Regions from separate parts of the Streptomyces sp. SS1-1 genome, predicted to be linked through region 1. Evidence: riboswitches for the same ligand, from Rfam matches in the RefSeq annotation. Region 1 holds a riboswitch; each other region holds the start of a gene.
The links. A riboswitch is a leader RNA that binds a small molecule or an ion and turns the genes downstream of it on or off. The one in region 1 is predicted to bind thiamine pyrophosphate.
Positions count from the first base shown of each region.

Region 2: linked by a shared signal. The riboswitch ahead of thiC (phosphomethylpyrimidine synthase ThiC) and the one ahead of F8R89_RS25495 (thiamine ABC transporter substrate binding subunit) in region 1 are both predicted to bind thiamine pyrophosphate.
Region 3: linked by a shared signal. The riboswitch ahead of thiO (glycine oxidase ThiO) and the one ahead of F8R89_RS25495 (thiamine ABC transporter substrate binding subunit) in region 1 are both predicted to bind thiamine pyrophosphate.

Region 1 is NZ_WBXN01000004.1:5,212,894-5,217,198, forward strand. It holds gene F8R89_RS25480 (hypothetical protein) at 1-697, opposite strand, end outside; gene F8R89_RS36860 (hypothetical protein) at 1,186-1,344, shown strand; gene rlmN (23S rRNA (adenine(2503)-C(2))-methyltransferase RlmN) at 1,470-2,576, shown strand; TPP riboswitch at 2,601-2,706, shown strand; gene F8R89_RS25495 (thiamine ABC transporter substrate binding subunit) at 2,786-3,877, shown strand; gene F8R89_RS25500 (ABC transporter permease) at 3,853-4,305, shown strand, end outside.
Region 2 is NZ_WBXN01000004.1:3,609,133-3,613,437, reverse strand. It holds gene F8R89_RS17805 (SsgA family sporulation/cell division regulator) at 1-178, shown strand, start outside; gene F8R89_RS17800 (YibE/F family protein) at 251-1,741, opposite strand; TPP riboswitch at 1,813-1,969, shown strand; gene thiC (phosphomethylpyrimidine synthase ThiC) at 1,962-3,764, shown strand; gene F8R89_RS36770 (hypothetical protein) at 3,817-4,305, shown strand.
Region 3 is NZ_WBXN01000004.1:1,892,494-1,896,798, reverse strand. It holds gene F8R89_RS09830 (thiazole synthase) at 1-112, opposite strand, end outside; gene thiS (sulfur carrier protein ThiS) at 116-316, opposite strand; gene thiO (glycine oxidase ThiO) at 313-1,473, opposite strand; TPP riboswitch at 1,471-1,582, opposite strand; gene F8R89_RS09815 (hypothetical protein) at 1,635-1,979, shown strand; gene F8R89_RS09810 (hypothetical protein) at 2,104-3,297, shown strand; gene F8R89_RS09805 (NAD(P)/FAD-dependent oxidoreductase) at 3,354-4,305, shown strand, end outside.

The DNA of each region.
Region 1 (4,305 bases):
CGTCCTTGACGAGATCCTGCAGGAAGATCTCGCCTAGAGTCCTAAGTTCGTGTTCTAGTTCATTCCTCTTTTTAACCCCTGGATAGCGCAGAAGCCGACGGGATAGCTTCTCTGGAGGGGGTGGGAGCGTCTCGCTCGTGACTCGACTTTCCAGGTGTCTACGCTCGATCGCTGGGTAGGACAAGCAATTCCATAGAGTCTGGAAGTCGTCCTTCATCTCAGCAAGACTACGGAAAACAATCGCACGTCCCTGAGTCGGCGGAATGCCGTCGACTCGACTCCCGATGAACGCCACCAGTTGGCGTCCGTTGCAAACGACGGCTACGGGAATTCCTCGGCTAGTGCAGTATCCTCCCACTTGCTTTAGCGCGGCGTTCAGGTTTCCGTTACCTCGGGCCAGGGCAGGCAAAGAGACTTCTCTTGCCTTAGCGTCTAGGGGCAACTCGAAATAGGTGCCCTCCTTTTTCGCCTCGACAATCATCTGCCGCTTAGGTAGTCCGAGGACGTAGTCGGCATACAAGCCCTCGTGGCTCTCCTCCGGAGTGCATTGCTCTCTAGGCCACTGCAGGGCATCGAAGATGATTCGGTCGATTAGATGTAGACGAGTGGTTGCCTCATTTCGACTCCTCGACTTGTCGTCGGAGTCGACCAGATCTGAAATAACTTCGAACCCGATCTCATACTTCGACGCGGCCATGACCCGTCCCCCCTGCTGACCAAAGCTCAGGTGGGTCATGGTAGCCAGCACTGAGCGCTTCGCACCTGCATCAGGTTGAAATTACTTACGGCCTCGTCGCCCACCTCGGCAGTGCACACATGCTCTGCTCTGGTGCTGAGACGTGCCACACCGTGGGCTCCAGGGCTTGCTCTGGAGCGAACACACCAGCACTGTGACGTGTGGTGGTGTGACGGCAAGGGCGGTGAAAGGTCGGCAGCGCAGCAGGGCGTCGGCGTCCGCCGATCGCGCTGACCTGGTCAGACATGCCCACATCTTCTAAGCACCAGTCCCAGGGCCATGATCTACCGATGGATGAGTACGCGTGGCCTACGGGTCCTGAGGTGCCCGCCGCGGACTTGGTGCGGAGCAGTTGGGAGGCAACCGTCGCGGCCCTGCCTATAGAGGCCCGGGTCACCGGAGAGGTCATCGGTCGCCGGCCCTTCGGCGTCTTCATACGGATAGTCGGCGTGCCGCACGCCGTAGCGCTGGCGGAGATCACGGCCATGCCGCAGGGGATGGACCTCCCGGCCCTGGGCACCTTCGTCAGTGGGGCGGTCTACTGGCACACCGCACATAACCACCAGGTCAAGGTCCGGCTCGACGAGTGGCAGGCGGCCGACGAGTGATCGCTGCTGGGCCGTCCCTGGGCCGTGCGAGGTTGGCCGACGATGACAGACGGCACCCGTGGGTGACCGCCCCCACCCCGCTCCGGCCTGGGCATCCAGAGTTGATCTGCCACACTGGAAGGGTTATGCCTGCACCCGGAGAACTCACATTCGTCGCCCCGCGCGGAGCCAAGAAGCCGCCGCGGCATCTTGCCGATCTCACGCCCGGTGAGCGCAAGGACGCCGTCGCCGCGATCGGCGAGAAGCCGTTTCGTGCCAAGCAGCTCTCGCAGCACTACTTCGCGCGGTACGCGCACGATCCGGAGCAGTGGACCGACATCCCCGCCGGGTCCCGCGCCAAGCTGCGGGAGGAGCTGTTTCCCGAGCTGATGAGCGTCGTGCGGCATCTGTCGACCGACGAGGGGACCACGCGCAAGACGCTGTGGCGGCTGTTCGACGGGACGCTCGTGGAGTCCGTGCTGATGCGGTACCCGGACCGGGTCACCATGTGCATCAGTTCGCAGGCCGGGTGCGGGATGAACTGCCCCTTCTGCGCGACCGGCCAGGCCGGCCTCGACCGGAATCTGTCCACCGCCGAGATCGTCCATCAGATCGTCGACGGGATGCGGGCGCTCCGGGACGGGGAGGTTCCCGGGGGGCCGGCCCGGCTGTCCAACATCGTCTTCATGGGGATGGGTGAGCCGCTCGCCAACTACAAGCGTGTCGTCGGGGCCATCCGGCGGCTCACCGATCCGGAGCCGGACGGGCTGGGGCTCTCGCAGCGGGGGATCACCGTCTCGACCGTCGGGCTCGTGCCTGCCATTCACCGGTTCGCCGATGAGGGGTTCAAGTGCCGGCTCGCCATCTCGCTGCACGCCCCCGACGACGAGCTGCGCGACACCCTCGTCCCCGTGAACACGCGGTGGAAGGTGCGGGAGGTGCTGGACGCCGGGTGGGAGTACGCGGCCCGGTCCGGTCGCCGGCTGTCCATCGAGTACGCGCTCATCCGGGACATCAACGACCAGGCCTGGCGTGGTGACCGGCTCGGGCGGCTGCTCAAGGGCAAGCCCGTGCATGTGAATCTGATTCCGCTGAACCCGACGCCGGGATCGAAGTGGACCGCCTCGCGGCCCGAGGACGAGAAGGCGTTCGTCGAGGCCATCGCCGCGCACGGTGTGCCGGTGACGATCCGGGACACCCGTGGTCAGGAGATCGACGGGGCGTGTGGTCAGCTCGCCGCCACCGAGCGGTAGTCTGACCGGCGTCAACACATCTGCATATTCCGACAGGGGAGCGCCACAGCGCTGAGAGTGCGGCACCGGCCGCAGACCCTCCGAACCTGGCCCAGGTCATTCTGGGTAGGGAGATCGGTCATCACTCGAGCTGTTGCGCCCTGCCCGAGCCCCTCCCCGGGGCCACGGGCAGGGCCGCGTCTCTTCCTGGTCACTCCAGGAGGAATCAAGTGGGCATCACCAAGAAGGTCACGGTCCTGGCCGTTGGGCTGGGGCTCGTCACGCTGGCCGGCTGCGGGTCGTCCGACGGCTCCGGCGACGGCAGCGGCAGCGGCGGCGGTTCCCGGACCGTCACCCTCGTCAGCCACAACTCGTGGGCCGTGTCCAAGGACGTCCTCGCCGCCTTCGAGAAGCAGTCCGGCTACAAGGTCCGGGTCCTCAAGGACGGCGACGCCGGGCAGGCCGTCAACAAGGCCGTCCTGACCAAGGACAACCCCCAGGGCGACGTCTTCTTCGGCGTCGACAACACCCTGCTGTCCCGGGCCCTCGACAACGGCCTGTTCCAGTCGTACGAGGCCAAGGGCTCCGGCAAGGTCGCGCCTGAGTTCCGGGTCGACCAGGACAAGCACCGCGTCACCCCCGTCGACACCGGCGACGTCTGCGTCAACTACGACAAGGCGTACTTCAGCGAGCACAAGCTCACCCCGCCGACCTCGTTCGACGACCTGGTCAAGCCCGCGTACAAAGACCTCCTCGTCACCGAGAACGCCTCGACCTCCTCGCCCGGCCTGGGCTTCCTGCTCGGCACCGCCGCCAAGTACGGCGACGACGGTTGGCAGGACTACTGGAAGAAGCTGAAGGCCAACGGCGTCAAGGTCGTCGACGGCTGGGAGCAGGCGTACAACGAGGAGTTCTCCGGTTCCGCCGGCGGCAAGAAGGCCAAGGGTGACCGGCCGCTCGTCGTCTCGTACGCCTCCTCGCCGCCCGCCGAGGTGATCTACGCCGACCCGCGGCCCTCGGACGCGCCGACGGGGGTCGTGGAGGGCACCTGCTTCCGGCAGGTCGAGTACGCCGGTCTGCTCAGCAACGCCAAGAACGCCGAGGGCGGCAAGGCGCTGATCGACTTCCTGCTGTCCGAGACGTTCCAGGCCGACATGCCGATGAACATGTTCGTGTACCCGGTGCGCGAGGGCGCCCAGGTGCCGAAGGAGTTCACCGAGTACGGGCCGGCGGCGAAGAACCCCGAGACCATGGAGCCGGCGAAGATCGCCGCCCACCGTGACGACTGGGTCAAGTCGTGGACCTCGCTCGTCCTCAGGTAAAGGGGCGCCGTACGCGGGGCGCGGCGGCGCGGCTCGGTCTCGTGGCCGTGCCCGTCGCGTTCTTCGCGGTCTTCTTCGCCTACCCGGTCGCCGCGATCGTCGCGCGCGGCCTGCACGTCGACGGGGTGTGGCGGTTCGGGCGGCTGTGGGACGTGCTCGGGCAGTCCGACATCCGGCACGTGCTGTGGTTCACCACCTGGCAGGCCCTCGCCTCCACCGCGCTCACCCTGCTGATCGCGCTGCCCGGCGCCTATGTCTTCGCCCGCTTCGACTTCCCCGGCAAACAGGTCCTGCGGGCCGTGGTGACCGTGCCGTTCGTGCTGCCCACGGTCGTCGTCGGCACGGCGTTCCTCGCGCTCGTCGGCCGCGGCGGGCTGCTGGACGAACTGTGGGGCGTACGGCTGGACACCACCGTGTGGGCGATCCTG
Region 2 (4,305 bases), 1.6 Mb from region 1:
GCTCCAGGTCGGCCCGGACCAGGCGCTGTTCCGCTCCTCCGTGGCACCGCTCGTGGCGTTCCTGGACCGCACCGACAAGCTGGTGCCGCTCGGGCAGGAGGGGGCGCTCGCCGACTTCGACGCGCATCTCGACGAGGCGCTGGACCGCATCCTCGCCGAGGAGCAGAGCGCGGGCTGACGCACACGGTCGCCGGGTGCGGGAGTGGCGTAACGCTTCAGCGGACGTCAGGGGCGCCTCGGAGGCCCCGCCTCACCGCTTACGGCGGCGTCCGCGCCCACCCCGCCCCGTGGCCGGTGCCGGGCCCGTGACGGCCTGCCGGGGGCCCGCGGGCGCCGTACCGGGCTCGGGACGGTCGGCCGACACCACCAGCGCCGCCAGGGCCGTCGTCACCGGCACGGAGGCGACGAGGCCGATGGAACCCACCAGCGTGCGCACGATCTCCTCGGCCACCAACTCGCTGTTGGCGACCGTGCCGACGCCGCTCTGGGCGATGGAGAACAGCAGCAGCAGGGGCAGCGCGGCGCCCGCGTAGGCGAGGACGAGCGTGTTGACGACGGACGCGATGTGGTCGCGGCCGATGCGGATGCCCGCCCGGTACAGGCCGCGCCAGCCCATCGCCGGGTTGGCCTCGTGCAGCTCCCAGACGGCGGAGGTCTGGGTGACCGTCACGTCGTCGAGCACACCGAGCGAGCCGATGATGATCCCGGCCAGCAGCAGACCGCTCATGTCGATGGACGGGTACAGGCCGTGGATGAGGCCCGTGTTGTCGTCGGTGTTGCCGGTGAGCGCCGCCCAGTCCATGAACACCGAGCCGAGGACGCCGATCAGCAGGAGCGAGACCAGGGTGCCGAGGACCGCGACCGACGTGCGCGCCGAGAGGCCGTGGCACATGTAGAGCGCGATCAGCATGATGGCGCTCGCCCCCACCACCGCCACGACCAGCGGGTTCGAGCCCTGCAGGATCGCCGGCAGGATGAAGAAGTTGAGCAGCAGGAAGCTGATGGCCAGCGAGACCAGCGCCATGACGCCCCGCAGCCGTCCGACGAGTACGACGGCGACGGCGAAGATCCCGGCCAGCAAAGTGAGCGGGACGCGCCGGTTGACGTCGGCGACGGCGTACTGGAGGTCCTTGGGGGCGGACGGTTCGTAGGCGACCACGACCTCCTGGCCCTCGCTCAACTGCCGTGACTGGTCGGGCTGGACGATCTCCGTGAACGTACGGCCCTTGTCGTCCCCCGTGTCGACGCGGATGGTCGCCTTCTTGCAGGTGCCGCTCTCCTCCCGCCTGCCGGAGGAGCCCTGCGCGGCCGAGTCGCCCCCGGCCGGCGGAGCCCCGCCGGCGCCCACGTCCTTGCAGCTCAGCTCGACCACCTTGGTGACCGTGGCCTGATGGGTCTGCCGGTCGAAGCCGACACCGGTCCGCTCGTGCGCGGGGGCGCCGCCCGGCCAGAGCACGGCGAGGCCGACGACCACCGCCGCGGCGAACGGGATGAGGACGGCCGCGATGACCTTGCGCAGATGCCGGGAGACGGGAGCGGCCGGACCGTGGGAGTGGCTGTGGGAGTGCCCATGGCCGGGGCCGCGCTCGGGTCCGTGTCCGTGCCCGCCGTCGGGCCCGCCTCCTGGCGCCCCTGAACCCCGGTGCTCCGCAGGGTCGTTGTGCCGGTCGGGGTCGTCGCCCGGGCCGTGGCCGCGGCGCGGTTCGTGCGGCGGGTACGGAGGTTCATGCGTCGTGGTCACCGCCCGATCATCGCAAGAACGGTGGGGGCCCTCTGTTCACCGCGCCCGGACGGGCGCTAGCGTGGAGGCACCTTTGTACACGCGGGAGCTCGGAGCACCGGGCTGAGAGGGCGCTGACCTCCGTCCCAGCGATGTTTCACATGAAACATCGGCGGACGGACACCGCTGCGTCGACCGCCGAACCTGTTACCGGGTAATGCCGGCGTAGGGAGTAGGTCTCATGACCATCAAGGACGCGCGCACGCCTGCCTCGAACCAGGACGAATCGCCCCTGCCGGGCGAATCCTCCGCTGAGGCCGGGAAGTCCATCGGCTGGCACAAGGCGTATGTCGAGGGCTCACGCCCCGATCTGCGGGTGCCGGTCCGCCAGGTGCACCTCACCAACGGGCAGTCGGTCACGCTGTACGACACCTCGGGCCCGTACACCGATCCGGCCGCCGAGACCGACGTCCGCCGCGGGCTGCCCCCGCTGCGGGAGAACTGGATCATCGCCCGCGGGGACACCGAAGAGTACGCGGGCCGGCCGGTGCGGCCCGAGGACGACGGGATCAAGCACACCGCGCCGCGCGGAGGTCTGCGCAACCTCGACGCGGTGTTCCCGGGACGGCCGCGCCAGCCCCGGCGCAGCCGTGACGGACAGGCGGTGACGCAACTCGCGTACGCCCGCCGGGGGGAGATCACCCCCGAGATGGAGTTCGTGGCGATCCGGGAGAACGTCGACCCCGAGGTGGTCCGTGCGGAGATCGCCGCGGGGCGGGCGGTCCTGCCCGCCAACGTCAACCACCCGGAGATCGAGCCGATGATCATCGGCAAGCGGTTCCTGGTGAAGGTCAACGCCAACATCGGCAACTCGGCGGTGACGTCCTCCATCGAGGAGGAGGTCGAGAAGATGACCTGGGCGACCCGCTGGGGCGCCGACACGGTCATGGACCTCTCCACCGGCCGCAACATCCACACCACGCGCGAGTGGGTGCTGCGCAACTCGCCCGTGCCCATCGGCACGGTGCCGCTGTACCAGGCGCTGGAGAAGGTCGACGGCAAGGCCGAGGAACTGACCTGGGAGATCTACAAGGACACGGTCATCGAGCAGGCCGAGCAGGGCGTGGACTACATGACGGTCCATGCGGGCGTGCGCCTGCCGTACGTGCCGCTCACCGCGAACCGTAAGACGGGCATCGTCTCGCGGGGCGGCTCGATCATGGCCGCGTGGTGCCTGGCGCACCACAAGGAGAGCTTCCTGTACGAGAACTTCGAGGAGCTCTGCGAGATCCTCGCCGCCTACGACGTGACGTACTCGCTCGGCGACGGCCTGCGGCCGGGGTCGATCGCGGATGCCAACGACGAGGCGCAGTTCGCGGAGTTGAGGACGCTCGGGGAACTCAACACCATCGCCAAGCGGTTCGACGTCCAGACCATGATCGAGGGCCCGGGACACGTCCCGATGCACAAGATCAAGGAGAACATCGACCTCCAGCAGGAGATCTGCGAGGAGGCCCCGTTCTACACGCTGGGCCCGCTGACGACGGATGTCGCCCCGGCCTACGACCACATCACCTCGGGCATCGGCGCGGCGATGATCGCCTGGTGGGGCACGGCGATGCTCTGCTACGTGACGCCCAAGGAGCACCTGGGCCTGCCCAACCGTGACGACGTCAAGACCGGCGTCATCACCTACAAGATCGCCGCGCACGCCGCGGACCTCGCCAAGGGCCACCCGGGCGCCCAGGAGTGGGACGACGCCCTGTCCGACGCCCGCTTCGAGTTCCGCTGGGAGGACCAGTTCAACCTGGCGCTCGACCCGGACACGGCACGCGAGTTCCACGACGAGACCCTGCCGGCCGAGCCCGCGAAGACGGCCCACTTCTGCTCGATGTGCGGGCCGAAGTTCTGCTCGATGAAGATCTCCCAGGACATCCGCCGGCGCCACGGCGGCTCCCAGGACGAGATCGAGGAGGGCATGGCCCAGAAGTCCAAGGAGTTCGCGGCGGCGGGCAACAGGGTGTATCTGCCGATCGCGGACTGATCGTCCGAACTCCCGGTGTCCCTCGCGTACTTCGCGGGGGACACTGACTCCTGTGCGTGAACTGAAGAAGTGCGCCGTCATCGGGGGAATCGCGGCCGTCGTCGCCTTGACGGGCTGCAGCAGTGGCCAGGACCGGGCAGCGCCCTCCCCTCACACCGTGCCGCACCACGCCGAGGCCTCCACGGCCGGCGCGACGCCGTCGGAGCGTGCCGAGCGCGTGCCCGGGGAGACCGTGACCGAAGCCCCGGTCCTTCCCGGGGGAGAGGTCGTGGCTCAGGCCGTGAACGTCAGCGGCAACCGTGAGGTGGCCCTTCGCGGTGGCATCCAGGCCGGGACCCTGTCGATCCTCGTGAACTGCCAGGGCCGGGGCACGTTGACCGTCTCCGGGGAACCGGTCGGGATGAGCTTTCCCCTCGAATGCGTCGAGGGAGAAGTCAGCGGCACCCTCAACCAGTTGTCACAGAAGCGCGCCCGCGACCACGGCACCGTGCACGTGGCCGCCCCGTCCGGGGTCCGCTGGGCACTCACCGTGGGACGGTGA
Region 3 (4,305 bases), 3.3 Mb from region 1:
CGGACGCCACCAGCGCCCGCTCCAGGACGTCCAGGCTGGGCGCCCCGCCCGTGCCCATGATCAGCCGGGAGCCGAGGGACAGGTCCCCGAGGAGGAGAGGGTCGTCGGCCATGGGTCAGCCTCCTTGGACGGCGGTCAGGACCTCGACGCGGTCGCCCTCGCGCAGCGGCGTCGACGGCCACTGCGCGCGCGGGACGACGGTCTCGTTGAGGGCGGCGGCCACCCCGGAGGGGGCCGCCGTGAGCAGCCGGACGGCGGCGTCGAGCGCGGTGCCGGGGTCGACACGGCGCCGCTCCCCGTTGAGCGAGATGTTCATGCCGGCTGCTCCTGGGGGACGGCGGCGAACCGCAGCGGAGTGAAGTCGCGGGCCGCGTCCGGCAGTTCACCGGTGGCCAGGACATGCGCGAGGACGTCGCCGGTGACCGGCGCCAGCAGCACGCCGTTGCGGTGGTGACCGGTGGCCAGCAGCAGCCCGTCGAGGGCGGTCGGGCCGAGCAGCGGCGCGTTGTCGGGGGAGGCCGGGCGCAGGCCCGCCCGGGTCTCGGTCAGCGGCAGCTCGGTGATGCCGGGCACCAGCTCGTGGGCGTCGCGCAGCAGCTCGTACACGCCGCCCGCGGTCACCGTCGTGTCCCAGCCCAGCTCCTCGCTCGTCGCCCCGACGACCAGCTCCCCGCTCTCGCGCGGCACCAGGTACACCTGGCTGCCCCGGACCATCGCGCGCACGGTACGGCTCAGGAACGGCGCGAGGCCCCTCGGCACGGTCAGCCGCAGCACCTGCCCCTTCACGGGCCGCACGGGCGGCCGTACGTCGTCCGGGACGCCCGCGAGCCGGCCGCTCAGGCTGCCCGCCGCGAGGACCACCCGGTCCGCGCGCAGCGCCGTGCCGTCCGTGGTGGTGACCCCCGCCGCCCGGTCCGCCGTGAGGTCCAGGCGCTCGGCCCAGGCCCGGTGGAAGGTCACACCGGCGCGCTCGCACGCCTCCAGCAGCGCCCCGGCCAGCCGCCGGGGGTCGATCTGGTGGTCGCCGTCCACCCGCAGCCCGCCGCGCACACCGGGCGCGAGCATCGGCTCCAGACGCCGGCATTCCCGGCCGGTCAGCCACGCGGAGTCCAGCCCCGAACGGGTCTGCAGGGCGTGCAGCTCCCGCAGGTGGGCGCGGTCGTCCGCGTCCAGGGCGACGGCGAGCGTGCCGCAGCGGCGATAGCCGAGGGCGTGCCCGGTGAGGTCGGTCAGCTCGGCCGCGAAGTCCGGGTAGCGGCGGGCCGATTCGAGGGTGAGCCCCAGCAGCGTCTGCTCGCCGTAGTGGAGTTCGGTGACGGCGGCCAGCATCCCGGCCGCCACCTGGGCGGCCCCGCCGCCCGGCTCCGGGTCCACCACGGACGTGGCGAACCCGCGTTGCGCGGCCCGCCACGCCGTGACCAGGCCGATGATCCCGCCCCCGACGACGAGGACGTCTGACGTACGTGAGGACATGGGCGTCCAGCCCCTCCCTTCGCCGGCATGACCCGGATCAGGTTCGTACGGTCGGAGGCCGCCAGCCTCCCTCTCAGCCCGGTGCGTCCGGGCTCCCGCGAGTGCTCTACGGTGGCCACCCTAGCCCGCAGCCCCAGGTATCGGTAAGGGAGCCTCCCCGCATGGCCCGCTCGCTCGACGGTCTCGTCCTCGCCCCCGTCGCCGACCAGGCGCCGGGGCAGGTGGGGACGCGCACCCGGTTCACCTACCACGAGCGGGACGGCGTGGTCTGGGCCGAGTACACCGGCGGCGACGTCGTGCGCGGGCACCTTGTCGGCACCCGGGACGGCGACCGGCTGGACTTCCGGTACGTGCAGCTCAAGCGGGACGGCACGACCTCCTCGGGCCACTGCGTGTCCACGGTGGGCGAACTCCCCGACGGGCGCGTGCGCCTGACGGAGACCTGGGAGTGGGAGTCGCAGGCGGGCAGCGGCACCAGTGTCGTCGAGCAGGTGCCCGCGTCCTGACGGCGGTACGGCGGAGAAGGCGCCGGGCGTACAACCGTCGGAGATCCGCGAGGGTCCAACCGGAGAAGGGCCGTTCCCCCGGAAGGCGCCGTCCGCCTCCCGCGTCCCAGCAGAGGATGTCTCCATGCCGACACTCCCGTACCACCGCCGCGCCTCCCGTGCCGTCGCCGGCGCCCTCGGCGCCGCCGGCCTGATCGTGCTGGCCGCGGCTCCCGCCGCCTTCGGCGAGGAAGCCGAACCCGACCTGGTCCTCGGAGGCGTCGAGCCGGTCCATGGGCTGCGGCCGGGGGACACGTTCGACCTGCCGGTCACCGTGGCGAACAAGGGCACCGTGACCGCCGAGAAGGCGTGGGTCTCCTACTCCGTCACCCGGGGGCTCGATTTCGTGGACGTCCCCTCCAACTGCCGTGTGCAGCACGTCAGGTCCTACGACGAGATGCCCGAGTACTGGACCGCGACGTGCGCGTACGACCAGCCGGTGGAGCCGGGCGCCGTCCTCACGCCCGAGAAGCCTCTCCGGGTCAAGGCACTGGACCGCGCCTACAACGACAGGCTGCGGCTGCGGATCGGGTACGGGTCCGCCCCGTCGGACGACGAGAACGGGGAGCCGTCGGAGCAGGGGACCGCGCCGGCCGTGGGACTGGTCGAGGGGCCGGCCGGGGGCGCGGGTTCCGCGCAGTACGTCCGCGTGCCGGTCACCACCGTCAACACGGCCGACCAGCAGGTGACGGGTACCGCGTTGAGCGGGAAGGTCGGCGACACGGTGACGATGAAGGTGGCGTTCGCCAACGCCGGGCCCGCCTGGCTCCTGGAGGAGGACGGGGTGTCGGGCGTCCAGATCCTGATCAGGCTTCCCGCCGGAACCTCGGTCGTCAAGCGCGACTACTACTGCCACGACAAGGGCGGGACGTATCACTGCCCCTCGCACTTCGGTCTGAACATGGAGGAGGACGCCCACCTGGCCTACACGTTCAAGCTGAGGATCGACAAGCGGATCGCCGGCGCCAAGGGCTCGATCGCGCTGAGCCCCGAACACCGCTCGTTCGACCCCGACAGGTCCAACGACAAGGCCGACATCACGCTGGACGTGACGGGCGGAGGGACGACCGGCTCGACGGGTGGCTCGACAGGCGGCTCGGCGGGTGGCACGGCCGGCGGGTCGACGTCGACCGGTGGCGCCGGAACCACGGGGGGCGGCGAACTGGCGGACACCGGCTCCTCGACGCTGCCCCTCACGGGCGTGGCCGCCGCGGTGGTGGTCGCGGGTGCGGGCACGCTCGCCGTCGCGCGCCGCGGGCGGGGCCGGAACCCGAGCTGACGACGAGTGTCTATGGTGATCGGGTGAGCGAGCCAACCACCCAGTCACCGCGGTCCGTGGTCGTCGCCGGCGCCGGCATGGCCGGTGTGCAGACGGCGGTCGCCCTGCGGGAGAAGGGCTTCGCCGGGACGATCACCCTGATCGGCGCCGAGGCCCACCAGCCCTACGACCGCCCGCCCCTGTCCAAGGCCGTGCTGCTCGGCACGGCCGAGGGCTCCGCGTTCGACGTCGACTTCGAGGCGCTCGGCGTCGAACTCCGCCTCGGCTGCGAGGTGCTGGGCGTCCGCACCGCCGACCGCGTCCTGGACACCGAGACCGGGCCCGTCCCGTACGACGTGCTGGTCCTCGCCACCGGTGCCGAACCCCTGCGGCTGCCCGGCACCGAGGGCGTCCCCGGCGTGCACCTGCTGCGCACCCTGGACGACGCCGAACGGCTGCGCCCGGTGCTCGCCCGGCAGCACGACGTCGTGGTCGTCGGCGCCGGCTGGATCGGCGCCGAGTTCACCACCGCCGCCCGCGAGGCCGGCTGCGCGGTCACCGTCGTGGAGGCCGCCGAACGGCCGCTCGCGGGCGCCCTGCCCGCCGAGGTCGCCGCGCCGATGGCCGCCTGGTACGCGGACAGCGGTGCCGTCCTGCGCACCGGCACGCGCGTGGAGCGCGTCGAGGCCGGAGCGGTCGTCCTGGACGACGGCACGCGCGTGCCCGCCGGCGCCGTCGTCGTCGGCATCGGGGCCCGGCCCGCCACCGCCTGGCTCACCGGCTCGGACATCGCGCTCGGCGCGCACGGCGAGGTGCTGGCCGACGACCGGCTGCGCACCTCGGCGCCGGACGTGTACGCGGTCGGCGACTGCGCCTCCTTCCCCTCCGGGCGCTACGGCGAGCGGCTGCTGGTCCACCACTGGGACAACGCCCTCCAGGGGCCGCGCACGGTCGCCGCCGGCATCCTCGGCGAGACCACCGCGCGCTACGACCCCGTGCCCTACTTCTGGTCCGAGCAGTTCGGCCGGT